4 regions of the Rhodovulum sp. MB263 genome follow, and region 3 is predicted to be linked to each of the others. Evidence: riboswitches for the same ligand, from Rfam matches in the RefSeq annotation. Region 3 holds a riboswitch; each other region holds the start of a gene.
The links. Region 3 has a riboswitch for thiamine pyrophosphate ahead of thiC (phosphomethylpyrimidine synthase ThiC). Riboswitches for the same ligand answer to the same signal wherever they lie in the genome.
Positions count from the first base shown of each region.

Region 1 (4,179 bases), 1.7 Mb from region 3:
CCCTGCGCGGCATCGGCCAGCCAGTCGCTGACCGGACGGCCAAGCCCCTCGAGCCGGTCGCAGAGGTTCAGAGCCTCGTCCGGCGTGCCCCCCAAGAGCCGCACCGCCCGGGCATTGGACAGCCGCACCGTGCCATCGGCATCGAGCTGCAGAAGCGCCACCGGCAAGGCATCGAGAAAGCCCTCGGGCGCCTCGGCGACGCGGGCCTCCGAGCGGCGCGGCAGGATATAGAATTCACGCCCGCCATCGGCCATGCGCAGTTGCAGCAGGCGGCGCCGGCTCGGGCCTTCCGGGGTCTCGACCACCACCTCGTCGGTCTCTTCCGAGGCCCCGGCCAGAAGCGCCGCGACCGCCTCGTGGCTCTGGCCCACCAGCCCGCGGGCGGCGGCATTGATCGCCGAAAGCCGCCCCGCCGGATCGAGCCGCACCATCGGCAACGCGATCTCGACCCCATCGGTCGCACTGGCATCAAAGCGCCACAGGAACAGGCCCGAGCCCGCCCGCTCGACCCCGACCTGCAACGGCCCGGAGGCCAGAGAGCGCCGGGCCGAGGCGGGCAGCCCCCTGGCGGCGGCCGCGATCAGATCGCCGACCGCACGCCGGGGATCGGCAAACAGGGCCTGCAGCGCATCGGACACCGGCTGGCCGCGCACCGCCGCGACCCGGCGCTGTGCCTCGGGACTGGCGATCAGAACCCGCCCCTCGGCATCGGTGACCAGCGTGGCGCCGGGCGCGCTGGCGCAAAGCCGCCTCAGCCTGTCGGAGGGAATATCCGAGACCGGGCGCCCCAGGATCCGCAACAGCGCGGCCAGGCAGCACAGGGTGAGGCCCGTCGTCAGCAGCGGCGCGAAAAACAAGGGCCAGGGCGAGGTCCAGGCCGCGCCCGATAGCAGGATGCCAAGGGCCAGCGCCGCCCAGGCCCGATCGGCATAGGCCGCGGCCGAGCGACGGACAGATAGCAGAACAGGCATGAGACGCGGCAAGAGAACCTCCCGGCAGGACGATTTCGCCCACTCTTTCTCCACAGGTGTTAACCCGTGGTTAACAGAGCCGCCCAACCCCGGAGGATGGCAGATCTTCGCCGCCGCTCAGCCCGGGCGCTGCATGACTGCGGCATAGAACCCGTCGCCACCATCAAGCGGCGTCAGCCGGCGTTCGGAGACAAGCCTCCAGCCCTGAAAGGCGGCAAGAAAGCGGCCGATCTGGGAAGCATTCTCGGCGGCAAGCAGCGAACAGGTCGCATAGCCCAGATACCCCCCCGGGGCCACCAACCCGGCCGCACGATCAAGAATCCCGGCCTGAAGCGCGGTCAGCCGGTCCAGATCGGCAGGCGTGGTCCGCCATTTGGCCTCCGGGCTCCGGCGCCAGGCGCCGCTGCCCGAACAGGGCACATCGCAAAGCACCAGATCGAAGGGCGCCGCCCCTTTCAGCGCGGCCGCGTCGAGACAGTGCACCGCAACCCCGGCCCGTTCGGCCCGGGCGGGCAGATCGCGCATCCGCTGCGGCGCCGCATCATGGGCCAAATGCCGGGCGCCCCCGCGCGCGGCCATGGCCAGCGTCTTGCCGCCGCCGCCCGCGCAATAATCGAGCACCCTTGCGCCTTCGCCGAGCGGCATCATGTCGGCCACCGCCTGCGAGGCGGCATCCTGCAATTCGACCAGCCCGTCTGCGAAAGCGCGCGACAGATGCACCCGGCGTGCGCCCGCCACCACTTCCAGCGCGGTGGGCGAAAGCGGATGGGGCCGGGTCTCGATCCCCTCCCCGGCCAGCCGCGCCATGGCCGCCGCGGCATCGCTCCGGCGCGCATTGACCCGCAGAAAGACCGGGGCGCGCTGCCGGAGCCGCTCCATCACCGCCCGGAAATCGGGGCCGAGGCTCTCTCGCAGCAGCCCTTCCAGTGCCTCGGGGCAATCGCAGGCGACCGGCTCGGGCAGATCGGCAAGCGCAGGCCCGGGCGCAAGTTCCTCGGTGCCGAGCGGCGCCGGGGCATGGCCCGCACCGGTGAAGACAGTTCCGGGATCGGTGCCCGCGGCGCGCAGCATCCCCAGCATCAGCCCGCGTCCGGTCGCGGCCCCGCCCAGCGCCGCGAAGGACCGCAGGCAGCGGATCGCATCGAAGACATGATCGCGGATCGCGGCGCGGTCCTTCGATCCGGCAAAGCGGTTCTGCCGCGCCCAGGTGGTCAGGAGCTTCTCGGCCGGCGCGCCGCCGCGCCAGGCATCGAGCAGCTCGGCCGCCGCCGCGATCCGCGCCGCGGGCGTCATCGCAGCCCCCGCCGACCCCGGACAGGCATGCGCCTGCCGCCCCCGGCCTCCGCCTCGCGCCTTGTCATCCCTGGCTCCTTCGCGCCGTTTTCGCCCCGTTCTTGTCTGGCTGCACCCTTTCCGGGCCTGCCGCCTGTCCGCCTTCTGGCAGCCGCCTTCGGCGCTGGCAAGCCACCGCCGCCGCCAGAGGACTTTCCATCCGCGCAAGGACGTGGTTTTCTGGCGGCCGTGACAGGGGCGTCCGGAGCGATCCGGGCTGAGAAGCACCCTTAGAACCTGAACCAGATCATGCTGGCGGAGGAAGTCGCGTGCCGCGTCCCGACGGGACCGATGCGCCCGTCCGCCACCCAAGGAGGACCGCGATGCCCGCCCCCGCAGACCACTCAGGCCACCCGATTCGAACGCCGGCAGAACATCTGGCCGCGATGCAGGCACGCGCGCCCCTGGTGCAGTGCATCACCAATTTCGTCGCCATGAACGTCGCCGCGAACGTGCTGCTGGCGGCAGGCGCCTCGCCGGCGATGCTGCATGCGGTCGAGGAGACCGGCGAGTTCACCCCGCTGGCGCAGGCGCTCTCGATCAATATCGGCACGCCCTCGCCCGGCTGGGCGACGGGGATGCGGGCCGCGGCAAGTGCCGCGCGGGCGGCGGGGCTGCCCTGGGTGCTCGACCCCGTCGCGGTCGGCGCCACCGCCTACCGGCAGGCGCTCTGCGGCGATCTCATGGCCTTCGAGCCGACGGTGATCCGGGGCAATGCCTCCGAGATCCTGGCGCTGGCCGGGGTCGAGGCACGCGGCCGGGGTGCCGACAGCGCCGACAGCGTCGAGGCGGCCGAGGCCGCGGCGCGCGCGCTCGCCGAACGGAGCTGGGCGGTGGTCGCGGTCACCGGGCCGGTCGATTACGTCACCGATGGCACCCGCGCCTGGCGCATCGCCAACGGCCATCCGCTGATGCCCAAGGTCACCGCGCTCGGCTGTTCGCTGACGGCCTTGGTCGCGGCCTTCCTCGCGGGCGGCGGCGACCGGGCCGGGGCCACCGTCGCGGCGCTGGCCTGTTTCGGGCTGGCGGGCGAACAGGCGGCCAGGGGCGCGTCCGGGCCGGGCAGCTTCGCAGTTGCGCTGATCGACGCGCTTCATGCGATGACGCCCGAGACGCTCGAGCGCGGCGCCCGGGTGAGCGCGGCATGACCCGCGACAGGCTTCCGGTCTATTTCGTGACCCCCGACGGCGCCTCGGCCGACCTGGTTCTGGCCGCGGTCCGGGGCGGCGCGACCATGGTACAGCTGCGCGACAAGCAGGCCGGGGACGAGGCGCTGATCGCGCTGGCGCGCGCGCTGAAACCCGAACTGGCCCGGCGCGGCGTTCCGCTGATCGTGAATGACCGGCTCGACGTGGTGCTGGCCTCGGGCGCGGACGGGCTCCATGTCGGCCAGTCCGATGGCAACCCGCTGGCGCTGCGCCGGGCGCTGGGGCCGGGGCGGCTTCTGGGCCTGTCGGTCGAAGCCATGGAACAGCTCGGGGCGATACCTGCGGGCGTCGTCGATTATCTCGGCGTCGGGCCGGTGCGGGCAACCGCCACCAAACCCGATCACGCGGCCCCGCTTGGCTTCGGCGGGCTGGCGCGGATCGCGGCGGCGAGCCCCCTGCCCTGCGTTGCCATCGGCGGCGTCGGCGCCACCGATGCGCGCGCGCTCAAGGCGGCCGGCGCGGCCGGCATGGCCGTCGTCTCGGCGATCTCGGCCGCCCCCGATCCCGAGGATGCCGCCCGTGCGCTGGCCGGTGCCTGGAGAGCGGCATGAGCGCTAGCGGGGCCATTCCGGGGATGGCAGAGCCCTTCCCCCGGCATCCGGGGGGCGCAACCGGTCCGAGGCAAAGCGGGGTCGGCCTGCCGAGGGGCTGAGCGTCGCCCCGGCCAC
Region 1 is NZ_CP020384.1:1,600,013-1,604,191, reverse strand. Features, by position in the region: gene B5V46_RS07590 (ATP-binding protein) at 1-971, opposite strand, end outside; gene B5V46_RS07585 (RsmB/NOP family class I SAM-dependent RNA methyltransferase) at 1,089-2,264, opposite strand; TPP riboswitch at 2,488-2,584, shown strand; gene thiM (hydroxyethylthiazole kinase) at 2,627-3,451, shown strand; gene thiE (thiamine phosphate synthase) at 3,448-4,062, shown strand.
Region 1: it holds a riboswitch for thiamine pyrophosphate, as region 3 does, so the genes downstream of both, thiM (hydroxyethylthiazole kinase) here and thiC (phosphomethylpyrimidine synthase ThiC) in region 3, are expected to answer to the same signal.

Region 2 (4,179 bases), 1.1 Mb from region 3:
CGTTCCGGGGGCCGGTATTCCCGAAGATCCGGTTACCGGCTCCATTCATGCCACCCTAATGCCCTATTGGGCGGACCGGCTGGACCGCACCAGACTGACGGCCTGTCAGGCCTCGGCGCGTGGCGGATGGCTGGGTTGCGAACTGGCCGGTAGCCGCGTGATGGCAGGCGGGGCCTGCCGTCACCTTCATGAAGGCCAAGATCTCCCTTCCCGGGGCCGAGCGCTTCGGCGCGTGACCGGGGCGGGCAGGGCGGGCGTCCTACAACCGGGGGTGTTCACTTGTGGCAAGGCGCAAACACGTTCCGTTCGCCCGGCGAGGGTCGGATCGCAGGCTCCTGACGCGCACGATCACCCCGCCCGGCCTGTAGAGGTTGGTCGGGCCGGGCCCGGACCGGTCCGCGCCTCTACAGCCGAACCGCCGGAGCCGGTCGTCCGCGCCCCGTCCGCGCCTTCCCCGCCCGGCGGAACGCCTGAAGGCCGCGTCAGACGACAGGGGGCCGGTGATCGGACCAGAGCGCGTGGAAGTGATGCACCGGCCCGTGGCCATGGCCGACATCGAGGGCCTCGCTCGCTGCCAGCGCGTCGTGAAGATATGTCTTGGCCGTGCCCACGGCCTCGACCATGTCGCGGCCGGGCAAGAGCGCGGCAATCGCCGAGGACAGCGTGCAGCCGGTGCCATGGTCATTCGTCGTGACCAGGCGTGGGGCGGCGAAGCGGGTGATGCCCTCGGGGCCCGCCAGCAGGTCAGTGCTTTCGGCGCTGTCTGCGAGATGGCCGCCCTTGAGCAGCACCCATTCCGGCCCCATGGCCAACAGGTCGGGCAGGGCGGCCTGCATGGCCTCTGCCGTCCAGTCGTCTTCGCGTCCGAGCAGCACCGCCGCCTCGGGCAGGTTCGGGGTCATGATCCTTGCCAGCGGCAGGAGCCGCTCGCGCACCGCCGCGACCGCCTCGGGCGCAAGCAGCGCGTGACCGCTCTTGGCCACCATGACCGGGTCGAGCACGATATTCCCGACCGCGTGATGGCTCAGCCGGTCCGCCACGGCTTCGGCGATCGCGGCATTCGCGATCATGCCGATCTTGACCGCGTCGATGCGCACATCGTCGAGCACGGCGTCGATCTGCTCGGCCACGAAGCCCGGATCGAGCGCGACGAAGGATCTCACGCCCTGGGTGTTCTGCGCGACGACGGCGGTGATGGCAGAGCAGGAATAGGCGCCAAGTGCCGAGAAAGTCTTGATGTCTGCCTGGATGCCGGCGCCTCCGGACGGATCGGTGCCGGCGATTGTTAGGATGTTGGCGATCATGATTGCATCTCCTGCATCAACATGGCGGCCTGCGCCGCGACCTCGGCGACATCGAGGCTCAGCGCAAGCTCGGTATCGGCAAATGTGTCCAGGTCGACCCAGCGCGCCTCGAGCGCATCGTCGCCCGCGACAGGCTCGCCGGCCGTCCAGCGGCACAAGAGGGCGATCAGGATGAAATGGCTGCGCAGGGCGCCCGAGGCGTCGCGATCGAAGGCATCCAGCGCGGTGAGGACGCGCAGCGGTTCGGCACGAATGCCGGTCTCTTCGGCCAGCTCCCGCAGGGCCGCCTCCGTCACGGTCTCGCCGCGGTCGATTTTTCCGCCGGGAAAGCCCCAGCGGCCGGCATCGGGCGGATTGGCCCGGCGGACCAGAAGGACCTGCCTGGCGCGGATCACCACCGCGATGGCCGCGGGGATGGGGCGTTCGGGGATGCTGGGGAAGGGCAAGGCCGCCTCATATGCTGCGGCCGGCAAGGGCAAGAGAGCGTTCCTGTCCTGTCCCTTCGCCGGCATGATCCGGATCAGGTTCGAAGGGTCACTGCGCTGCGCCGGGCCATGGCCGTGCCTGCAGACTCTCAGCCCCATGCCGGGGCTCCCCTAGGTGTCGGCGAGACTATCAGGATAAGCGGCGAGTTCAACGCGTCTGTTGCGATGCGCGCGCCGTTCCCGGGCCTTTTCTCTCGGCGGGGCCTTCGCCGACAGAGGGCTGCGCAACTGGCCCGCTTGCTCAGGTACGGATCGCGTTCAGTGAATTATAAATATTAAATATCAGGCTAATATAGTCCAATATTAATGTTTTGGGTTAACATGATGCCGGTCGGTGTGTCCGGGCGGGATGGAACCGTTTTTGCCGGCACTGCCGACCGATGGGGCTGTCCTGTGACTGGCCGGCGAGCCTCCGTGCAATTCGTTTCGCCGCCATGCGATCAGGCGGTCCATGGCGGCGTAAGTCGAGCCTCTGGTTCCGCTCAAGACGGAAATCTCATCGGTCCTGTCGACCGTGAGGCCGCAGGCGGGCGTCGGCTCGGTATCGTCGATCAGGCTGCTGAGCGTTCTTTTCCAGCCGAGCGCGCGGCGTGCCGACGATCCTGCAGCGCGGTCTCGACGCGCTGTTGCCGGTGATCGCCCTGCCTTTTCTGGCAGGGGGCTCCATGTGCTCGTCGCGGTCATTCCCCGGTGCCACCGCCGGGATGGATGGGGGCCGATCTCCAGGACGTTGAGCCTCGCCCTCGTGCGCGTCCGGGCAGAAGGAGCGCATCCGGCGGTGCCTCCTTGGCTGGGGCGGGGTGGGGCCGGGATGTCTGATGTCGGTCCGGCCGGGGTTGGACGCGCGCGGCAGGGCCCTGCTGACGGGGCTGTTCGACAAAGATACCGTGTCTTCGCCCTGGTCACATGCGTCTCGGTGCCGGGCGTGCCGCCCGATCTCGTTGACCTTCCGGGCCTCGTCCCACATGGCTGCGGCGCGCTTTCCCGTCGCGACGACCGCCCGGTTCTGCCGGTGATGCGCGGGCGCCGCGCCGCGCCGCGCTCTGCCCCGGCGCCTTTGCAGGCCAGAGGTGTCTGAAAGGCATGGGAGGAAAGGGCGGGGGCGGTCTGCGGGTCGGCCTGCCTGTCATGACCGCCGGGGGCGGGAGCGGCGGTGTCGCGGCAAGGGGCGCGGTCAGTTCCGGCGCCGCTCGGCAATCGCCATGCCCGCCGCCCGGCCCGAGGACCAGGCCCATTGGAAATTGTAGCCGCCAAGCCAGCCGGTGACATCGACGGCCTCGCCGATCACATGCAGGCCGGGCACGGCCTTCGCTTCCATCGTGCGCGAGGACAGCGCTTCGGTCGAGATCCCACCCGCCGTGACCTCTGCCTTGGCATAGCCCTCGGTGCCGGTGGGGTGGAATGTCAGCCGGGTAAGCGGGGCTGCCGCGCGCTCCAGATCGGCGTCCGAACAGTTCGCAAGCTGTTTCTCCAGGCCGATCTGAGTGGCCAGAAGCTCGGCCAGACGGTTCGGAAGCTGCTCGCTCAGGGCGGCGCGCAGCCGGGCACGCGGCATCTGCCGCCGTGCCTCGCGCAGCATGTCGAGGGCGTTCTCGATCAGCGTCAGTTCGACCGCTGCGCCGGGGGTCCAGTAGGACGAGACCTGCAGGATCGCGGGACCCGACAGCCCGCGATGGGTGAACAGCGCGGCTTCTCGGAAGCTGGCCGACCCGACCCGCGCGATCACCGGGCAGGACAGGCCGGCAATGGCCCGGAAGGCCGCGTCGTGCGGGCCCAGCGTCAGCGGAACCAGCGCGGGGCGCGGCGGCACGACGGCAAGCCCGAAGCGCTCGGCGATCTGGTAGGCAAGGCCGGTCGCGCCCATCTTCGGGATCGAGGGGCCGCCGGTCGCGATGACGAGGTTCGCGGCGCTGGCGCCAGCCACCCGGTAGCGTCCGTCGCCATGGCCGATCTCGCCGATCTTCGTCCCGAGCCGGATATCGACCCCGCCCCGGGCGCATTCGTCGAGCAACATGGCCAGGATCTGCCGGGAGGAGCCGTCGCAGAACAGCTGTCCCAGCGTCTTTTCATGCCAGGCGATGCCATGGCGTTCGACCAAAGCGAGGAAATCCCACTGGGTATAGCGGGCGAGGGCGGATTTCGGGAAATGCGGGTTCCCGGACAGAAAGCACGCCGCCTCGGCACCGGTATTGGTGAAGTTGCAGCGGCCGCCGCCGGAAATCAGGATCTTCTTCCCGGCCTTGTCGGCATGGTCGAGTACAAGCACCCGCGCTCCGGCCTGTCCGGCCGTTGCCGCGGCCATCAGCCCGGCTGCTCCGGCGCCCAGCACGATCGCATCATAATCCATGCACGCCCTCTACGCCGACGGACATCCCGGCAAAAGGGGCCAT
Region 2 is NZ_CP020384.1:2,239,304-2,243,482, reverse strand. Features, by position in the region: partial or broken gene B5V46_RS20860 (PhzF family phenazine biosynthesis protein) at 1-82, shown strand, start outside; gene thiD (bifunctional hydroxymethylpyrimidine kinase/phosphomethylpyrimidine kinase) at 483-1,304, opposite strand; gene B5V46_RS10435 (NUDIX hydrolase) at 1,301-1,783, opposite strand; TPP riboswitch at 1,784-1,912, opposite strand; gene B5V46_RS10430 (NAD(P)/FAD-dependent oxidoreductase) at 2,964-4,136, opposite strand.
Region 2: it holds a riboswitch for thiamine pyrophosphate, as region 3 does, so the genes downstream of both, B5V46_RS10435 (NUDIX hydrolase) here and thiC (phosphomethylpyrimidine synthase ThiC) in region 3, are expected to answer to the same signal.

Region 3 (4,179 bases):
AAGCGCGCGGACCAGCTGACCGACAATATCGGCGCGACCGGGATCGAGCTGAGCGCCGCCGAGCTGGCCCGCCTCGATGCGGCGACCCGCCTGCCCGCTGAATATCCCGGCTGGATGCTGGAACGGCAGGGCGAATACCGCAGCCAGAGCTAACCCCCAAGGGTCAGCAGGCGGGGGCCGGCATGACCCGGCCCCCGCTTTCGATCCGTCCGCCCGCGCTATTCGGCGGCGGGGGTCAGCCCGTTCGGACAGGCCCCGGCCTCGGCCGCGGCCGCGTCGCGGATATCCTGGCTGATCTTCATCGAGCAGAATTTCGGCCCGCACATCGAGCAGAACTGCGCCTCCTTATGGGCGGCCTTGGGCATGGTCTCGTCATGGAAGGCGCGTGCCGTATCCGGGTCGAGCCCCAGATTGAACTGATCCTCCCAGCGGAAGGCAAAGCGCGCCCGGCTGAGCGCATCGTCCCGCGCCTGCGCGCCCGGATGCCCCTTGGACAGATCGGCGGCATGGGCGGCGAGCTTGTAGGTCACGACCCCGGTCTTGACGTCGTCGCGGTCGGGCAGACCCAGATGCTCCTTGGGCGTGACGTAACACAGCATCGCGGTGCCGAACCAACCGATCATCGCCGCCCCTATGGCCGAGGTGATATGGTCATAGCCCGGCGCGATATCGGTCGTGAGCGGCCCGAGCGTGTAGAACGGCGCCTCGTGGCAATGCTTCAGCTGCTCGTCCATATTGGCCTTGATCTTGTGCATCGGCACATGGCCCGGCCCCTCGATCATCACCTGACAGTCCCTGGCCCAGGCGACCTGCGCCAGCTCGCCCAAGGTCCGCAGCTCGGCGAATTGCGCCTCGTCATTGGCATCGGCGATCGAGCCGGGCCTGAGCCCGTCGCCCAGGCTGAACGAGACGTCATAGGCGCGGCAGATGTCGCAGATCTCCTCGAAACGCTCGTAGAGGAAGGACTCGCGGCCGTGATGCAGGCACCACTTGGCCATGATCGAGCCGCCCCGGCTGACGATGCCGGTCACGCGCCGGGCCGTCAGCCCGATCATCCCGCGTCTCAGCCCGGCATGGATGGTGAAGTAATCGACCCCCTGCTCGGCCTGCTCGATCAGGGTGTCGCGGTAGACCTCCCAGCTGAGATCCTCGGCCACGCCGCCGACCTTCTCCAGCGCCTGGTAAAGCGGCACGGTGCCGATGGGCACGGGCGCGTTCCGGAGGATCCAGTCGCGGATGTTGTGGATGTTGCGGCCGGTCGAGAGGTCCATCACCGTATCGGCGCCCCAGCGGATCGCCCAGACCATCTTCTCGACCTCTTCCTCCATCGAGGAGGTGATGGCCGAATTGCCGATATTGGCATTGACCTTCACCTTGAAGGCGCGGCCGATCACCATGGGTTCAAGTTCGGGATGGTTGATATTGGCCGGGATGATCGCCCGGCCCGCAGCGATCTCGGCGCGGACGAATTCGGGCGTCACCAGATCGGGGATCTCGGCGCCGAAGGGCTCGCCGTCGCGGGTATGGGCAGCGGTGCGGCCCTCGTTCTCGCGGATCGCGGCGAATTCCATCTCGGGGGTGACGATCCCGGCCCTTGCATAGGCCAGCTGGGTGATCGCCCGCCCAGTCGTCGCCCGAAGCGGCTCGGGCCGCCGCGGAAAGGCCGGCACGAGGCGCGCGCCTTCGGCAAAGCCATTGTCGGCGGCGGTCACGTCGCGGGCCGGATAGGTCTCGGCCTCGCCGCGGTCGCGCGCGAAGGGGATCCGCACCGGCGCAAGCCCTGCGGCGATGTCGATCCGCGCCCCGGGGTCGGTATAGGGGCCCGAGCTGTCATAGACCGTCACCGCCCCCTCGCCGGTCGCGATCCGGCGCAGCGGCACCCGGATCGGGTGGATCTCGCCGGACAGGTAGAGCTTTTCCGAGGCGGGCAGCGGCCCCAGCGTGATCTGCGGAACGGTGTCGGGTCTGTTCATCTTCGTCTCCTCAGTTGACCTGACGAGACCCAGACGGATGATGAGGCAGAAAGCGGGGCCGTTGGCCCGAACGACCTTGACGGTCTGGGGGCCTTGCGGCCCGGGGGGCGGGATCTTGTGGCATGCCCCTCGGTCTTCCTACGCCAGTCTCAACTGGGTCAGGTTCGAAGGGTCGCGTCACCGGGGTTTCCCCCTGTCAGCCTCTCAGTCCCCTTGGCGGGACTCCCCTGACGTGCGACGAGGTATCGCAAAGCCGGCGCGGACTGTCAAACCCGCCGCAGCGCCGGGCCGGTCAGCCCCGCGCGGGCCCTCCGCCCAGCATCGAGGACAGCGTGCCCGCGGGCGCCCGGCTTTCGCTGAAGGAAATCCCCGCCTCGATATGGCGCAGATGCGCATCCATCAGGCAGAGCGCGCCGGCCTCGTCACGCGCGGCGATGGCCTCGACGAGGCGCAGATGCTCGTCCTTGGCACAGAGCGTCCGCGCCTGGGTGCCATAAAGCCCGATGATGAGTGAGGACCGCATGGTGAGTTCCTGCACATAGCGCGCGAGCACGGCATTGCCGCCGATCCGCGCCAGCAGGTTGTGAAAGCCCCGCGACAGGCGAATCGCCTCGGACCGGTCGCCGTCATCCTTCGCCCTCTCCTCCTCGGCCAGATGGGCGCGCAGGGCGGCCAGATCCTCCGCTGTCGCCCGGCGCAGGGCATTGCGGCAGATCGCGGTCTCGACCGCGCGCCGGGCCTGAAAGACGTCGCGGGCATCCTCGGCCGTCGGCGTCGCGACCGAGGCGCCGCGATTGGGCAGATGCTCGACCACCTGATAGGCGGTCAGGGCCGCCAGGGCCCGGCGTACCTGTGTGCGATTGCAGGAGAAATGGTCGCTCAACGCCTGTTCGCCCAGGCGTGTACCGGCCGGCAGGCGCTGATCGGCAATGGCGTCGAGGATCTGCTCGACGATCCGGGTTTCCTTCGGGGTCTCCATCGTTTCCTCTCTATGCTGCGGCACCATGACCCGGCAACAAAATTTCCCCACAGGACTTGTTGCGCAATATTGATACTATGGATTGTGAACAATTTTTGATAGCATCATGCCGAACAGCCAGGGATTGCCATCATGAAACTCGTTGTCATCAACCCGAACTCCACCGTCTCGATGACGGAAAAGATCGTCGAGGCCGCGCGTGCCGTCGCCGCGCCCGGTGTCGAGATCGAAGGGCGGACCGCAACCGGCGCCCCGGCCAGCATTCAGGGCCATCATGACGAGGCGATGTGCGCGCCGCATCTGCTGCGCGAGGTCCGCGAGGCAGAAGAGGCCGGGGCCGATGCCATCGTTCTGGCTTGTTTCGACGATCCCGCGCTCGGCGCCTGCCGCGAGATCGCGACCGGGCCGGTGATCGGGATCTGCGAGGCCGGGGTGAAGGCCGCCAGCATGATCGCCACTTCCTTCTCGGTGGTCACGACCCTTCCGCGCTCGGTCCCGGTGATCGAGGATCTGGTCCGGGGCTACGGGCTCGAACATCGCTGCCGCCGGGTACGCTCGGCCGCGATCCCGGTGCTGGCCCTCGAGGAACCGGGATCGGATGCCCGGCTCAGGGTCCGCGACGAGATCCTCCGCGCCATCGAGGAGGATGGCTGCGAGGCGGTCGTGCTGGGATGTGCCGGCATGGCGGATCTGGTGGCGTGGCTGAGCGCGGAAACCGGCATCCCGGTCATCGACGGGGTTGCCGTCGCCACGAAATTCGCCGAGGCGCTTGTCGGGGCCGGGCTGAAGACCAGCAAATCCGGCGCCTATGCGCAGCCGGAAACGCATTAGAAACGAAAACACACGGGGAGAGACACCGATGACAATGCCCGAGACCGCAGCCGCGGCACCAGGCCATGTCCCGCATGTGATCGAGGAAAAGGGGCTGGGCGAGGAATCGCTCGCGCCCCAGGAGACGCGGATCATGGACCCCTGGTCCTATCTCTTCGCCTGGCTTGGGGGCTGCGTGTCGATCGGCACCTTCACCATCGGCTCGGGGCTGGTGGGCACGCTCAACCTGCTCCAGACCTTCCTGGCCATTGCCATCGGCTGCACGGTGATCGGCATCGCCCTGATGATCAACGGCCGCGCCGGCCACAAATACGGCATCCCCTTCATGGTACAGGCGCGGTCGGCCTTCGGGTTTTCCGGCACCCGCCTGCCCGCACTGGTGCGCTCGGTGCCCGC
Region 3 is NZ_CP020384.1:3,329,554-3,333,732, forward strand. Features, by position in the region: gene B5V46_RS15420 (aldo/keto reductase) at 1-153, shown strand, start outside; gene thiC (phosphomethylpyrimidine synthase ThiC) at 219-1,973, opposite strand; TPP riboswitch at 2,092-2,212, opposite strand; gene B5V46_RS15430 (GntR family transcriptional regulator) at 2,266-2,952, opposite strand; gene B5V46_RS15435 (aspartate/glutamate racemase family protein) at 3,085-3,783, shown strand; gene B5V46_RS15440 (NCS1 family transporter) at 3,812-4,179, shown strand, end outside.

Region 4 (4,179 bases), 430 kb from region 3:
GCCCTGCCGCGATGGCGCGCGATTTCGCCCTGCTCGGGCTGGCGGGCCTCGTGATGGTGGCCGTCGGCCGCCTCCTGCCCGAATGGCCGCTGCTGTCCTGGATCGGCGGCGTGCTCGAGATCGTCGGCTTGCTCTGCGTGCTGTTCAGCTCGGGCGTGCTGTATTCCTTCGGACGCGAGTTCTTCTGGCGCGGCCGCGGCTAGGCCGGGCCCTGCGACGCGAGAGAACAGAAAACGGGCGGCCCCGGAGGGCGCCCGTTGCAAAGGAAACCGCCACCCGAGGCCGCGATCAGGTCAGCCGATCCGGCCCCGGCTTTCGCCGATCTGGCCGCGATGCAGCAGCAGATGATCGAGCAGGACGCAGGCCATCATCGCCTCGCCCACCGGCACCGCCCGAATGCCGACACAGGGGTCGTGGCGCCCCTTGGTCACCACCTCGGTCGACTCGCCCGCGACAGTGACGCTCCGCCGGGGTGTCAGGATCGACGAGGTCGGCTTGACCGCGAAACGGACCACCACGTCCTGCCCGGTCGAGATGCCCCCGAGAACGCCGCCGGCATGGTTCGAGGCATAGACCGGCCCGTCAGGGCCCATGGTGATCTCGTCGGCATTCTCGACCCCGCTCAGCGCGGCCACCGCCATGCCATCGCCGATCTCGACGCCCTTCACCGCATTGATGCTCATCATCGCGGCCGCCAGATCGGTGTCGAGCTTGCCATAGATCGGTGCGCCGAGCCCCGCGGGCACGCCCGAGGCCACGACCTCGACCACCGCGCCGACCGAATTGCCGGCCTTGCGCAGCGCGTCGATATAGCCTTCCCATTCCGAGGCCGCCAGCCTGTCGGGCGCCCAGAACGGATTGCGCTCGATCTCGTCGGTGTCGAAGCGGGCGCGGTCGATGGCATGGGGACCGATCTGCACCATGTAGCCGGTGATCTTCAGGTTCGGCACCAGCGCCGCCAGCGCGGCCCGCGCCACGCCGCCCGCCGCGACCCGGGCCGCGGTCTCGCGCGCCGAGGAGCGGCCGCCGCCGCGATAGTCGCGGATACCGTATTTCTGCCAGTAGGTGATGTCGGCATGGCCGGGCCGGAAGCTCCGGGCAATCTCGCCGTAATCCTTCGAGCGCTGGTCGGTATTGCGGATCATGAGCTGGATCGGCGTGCCGGTGCTTTGTCCCTCGAACACGCCCGACAGGATCTCGACGGCATCGGGCTCCTGGCGCTGGGTGGTAAAGCGGCTCTGGCCGGGCCGCCGCCGGTCGAGCCAGTGCTGCAGCATCGCCACATCGACCGCGATGCCGGGCGGACAGCCGTCGACCGTCGCGCCAAGCGCGGGTCCGTGGCTTTCGCCCCAGGTGGTGACGCGGAACAGATGGCCGAAGGTGTTCAGGCTCATGGGGCGATCTCCTTTGGCCCATGGGCATACCCGCCGGAGGTCCGCCTCTCAAGGGGTTTGGCTTGGTGTTTGGCTGGGGGTTTGGCTTGCGAAGCCGGGACCGGGGCGCTAGCGTTGCGCTCACCTCGGGGTGCCCACAGGGGCTGAGATGCGCAACCCGCAAACCCGTTGAACCTGACCCGGTTAGAACCGGCGGAGGGAAGGCCCCTGGACAGATTTCCACCCTTGCCCGTCCGCCCCCATCTTTGGAGGAGGACCATGCGTATCCCATTCATTGCAGCGGCTCTCGCCGCAGCCGCCCTGCCCGCATCCGCGGAAGACCGGCCCGTGCTGACGATCTACACCTATGAAAGCTTCGTGGCCGAATGGGGCCCCGGCCCGATCGTCGAGGCCGCTTTCGAGGCGACATGCGGCTGCGAGCTGAATTTCGTGGCCGCAGGCGATGGCGCGGCGCTCCTGGCCCGGCTCCGGCTCGAAGGCACGCGCAGCCGGGCCGATCTGGTGCTGGGCCTCGACACCAACCTCACCGCAGCCGCCGCCGAAACCGGGCTGTTCGCGCCCCATAGCCAGGACCCCGACCGGCTCGACCTGCCGGTCGCCTGGGACGACCCGCTGTTCCTGCCCTATGACTGGAGCTATTTCGCCTTCGTCTATGACAGGACCCGGCTGGCCGAGCCGCCGACGAGCTTCGAGGCGCTGATCGCCGCGCCAGGGGATCTGAAGATCGTGATCCAGGACCCGCGCAGCTCGACCCCGGGGCTGGGGCTCCTGTTCTGGATCAAGGCCGCCTATGGCGACCGCGCACCCGGGATCTGGGAAGGGCTTGCGCCGCATATCCTGACCGTCACCAAGGGCTGGACAGAATCCTATGGCCTGTTCATCGACGGCGAGGCCGACATGGCGCTGTCCTACACCACCTCGCCCGCCTATCACCTGATCGCCGAAGATGACGATACCAAGGCCGCCGCGCGCTTCGACGAGGGCCATTACCTGCAGATCGAGGTGGCCGGCATCCTGGCCTCGTCCGACCAACCCGAGCTGGCGCGGCAATTCCTCGACTTCATGCTGAGCGAGCCGTTCCAGGCAGCGATCCCCACCACCAACTGGATGTATCCCGCAGCCACGCCTGAAGCCGGGCTGCCGGCGGGCTTCGAGACCCTGATCCAGCCCGATACCGCGCTGCTCTTCCCCCCGGACGAGGCCGCGCGGATCCGGAACGAGGCCCTCGCCGAATGGCGCGACGCGCTCAGCCGCTAGGCACTGCAACCGGGATCGGGATCGGCACCGCCGCACTGGCGCTGACGCTCGCGCTCGGCACCATCCTGGCCGTGGCCTGGCGCGCCGAGCCGGGCGGGGCCGGGCTTGGCGCCGCCGATCTGGCGGCGGTGCGCTTCACGCTTCTCCAGGCGCTCGCCTCGGCCGCGCTCAGCAGTCTGCTGGCGGTACCGGTGGCCCGGGCGCTGGCCCGGCGCCGCTTTCCGGGCCGGGGCGTGCTGATCACCCTTCTGGGCGCGCCCTTCATCCTGCCGGTCATCGTCGCGGTGATGGGACTTCTGGCCGTCTTCGGCCGCAGCGGCCTTCTGTCGACCGCGCTCGCGCCGCTCGGACTGGGCCCCGTCGACATCTACGGACCCGGGGGCGTCGTGCTGGCTCATGTCTTCTTCAACCTGCCGCTTGCCACGCGGCTGGTCCTGCAGGGCTGGCTCGCGATCCCGGCCGAACGGTTCCGGCTGGCGGCCGCCCTCGGCTTCGGCCCCGCCGACCGCTTTCGTCATCTCGAGCGTCCGATGCTGCGCGAAGTCCTGCCCGGCACATTCCTCGTCGTCTTCCTGATCTGCCTGACCAGCTTCGCGGTCGCCCTGACGCTGGGCGGCGGCCCCCGCGCAACCACGGTCGAGCTGGCGATCTATCAGGCCTTCCGCTTCGAATTCGACCTGGGCCGTGCCGCCTGGCTGGCGCTGATCCAGGTCGGGATCTCGGTCGCGGCCGCACTTGTTGCCTTCGCCATCGCGGTGCCGGGCGCCTTCGGCCCGGGGCTCGACAGACCCGTGCCGCAGATCGGGCCGGACGGACGCTGGCTGCGGCTGCAGGACATGGCCTGCCTCGCGCTGGCCGCGCTGTTCCTGATCCTGCCGCTTGCCATGGTGGCGCTGCGCGGCCTGCCGGGCCTGCCCGGCCTGCCCGCCTCTGTCTATGCCGCGGCACTGCGCTCGCTGGCCGTGGCGCTCGGCTCGGCCGCGCTGACACTGGCGCTGGCGCTGCCGATGGCCATCGCCATCGACCGGCTCGGCGGTCTCACCGGCCGGACGATCCAGGCGGCGGGAACGCTCACCATCGCCGCCTCGCCTCTGGTGATGGGAACCGGGCTGTTCATCCTGCTCTTCCCGCTGGCCGATCCGAGGCTTCTGGCACTGCCGGTCACCGCGACCGTCAATGCCGCGATGAGCCTGCCCTTCGCGCTGCGTGCGCTGGTGCCGGCCGTGGCCGAGGCCGAACGCGGCCATGGCCGCCTCGCCGACAGCCTCGGCATGACCGGGCGCGCGCGGCTCCGGCTGATGCTGCTGCCGCGCCTCCGTCGGCCCATCGGCTTCACGCTCGGACTGGCGGCGGCGCTGTCGATGGGCGATCTGGGGGTGATCGCGCTGTTTTCAGACCCGGGCCATGCCACCCTGCCCTTGCAGCTTTACGGGCTGATGACGGCCTACCGGATGGAGAGCGCCGCCGCCGCCGCCCTTTTGCTGCTGGCGCTCAGCCTCGGGCTGTTCTGGATCTTCGACCGCGGAGG
Region 4 is NZ_CP020384.1:3,758,972-3,763,150, forward strand. Features, by position in the region: gene B5V46_RS17570 (hypothetical protein) at 1-203, shown strand, start outside; gene aroC (chorismate synthase) at 294-1,394, opposite strand; TPP riboswitch at 1,511-1,612, shown strand; gene thiB (thiamine ABC transporter substrate binding subunit) at 1,653-2,651, shown strand; gene B5V46_RS17585 (ABC transporter permease subunit) at 2,627-4,179, shown strand, end outside.
Region 4: it holds a riboswitch for thiamine pyrophosphate, as region 3 does, so the genes downstream of both, thiB (thiamine ABC transporter substrate binding subunit) here and thiC (phosphomethylpyrimidine synthase ThiC) in region 3, are expected to answer to the same signal.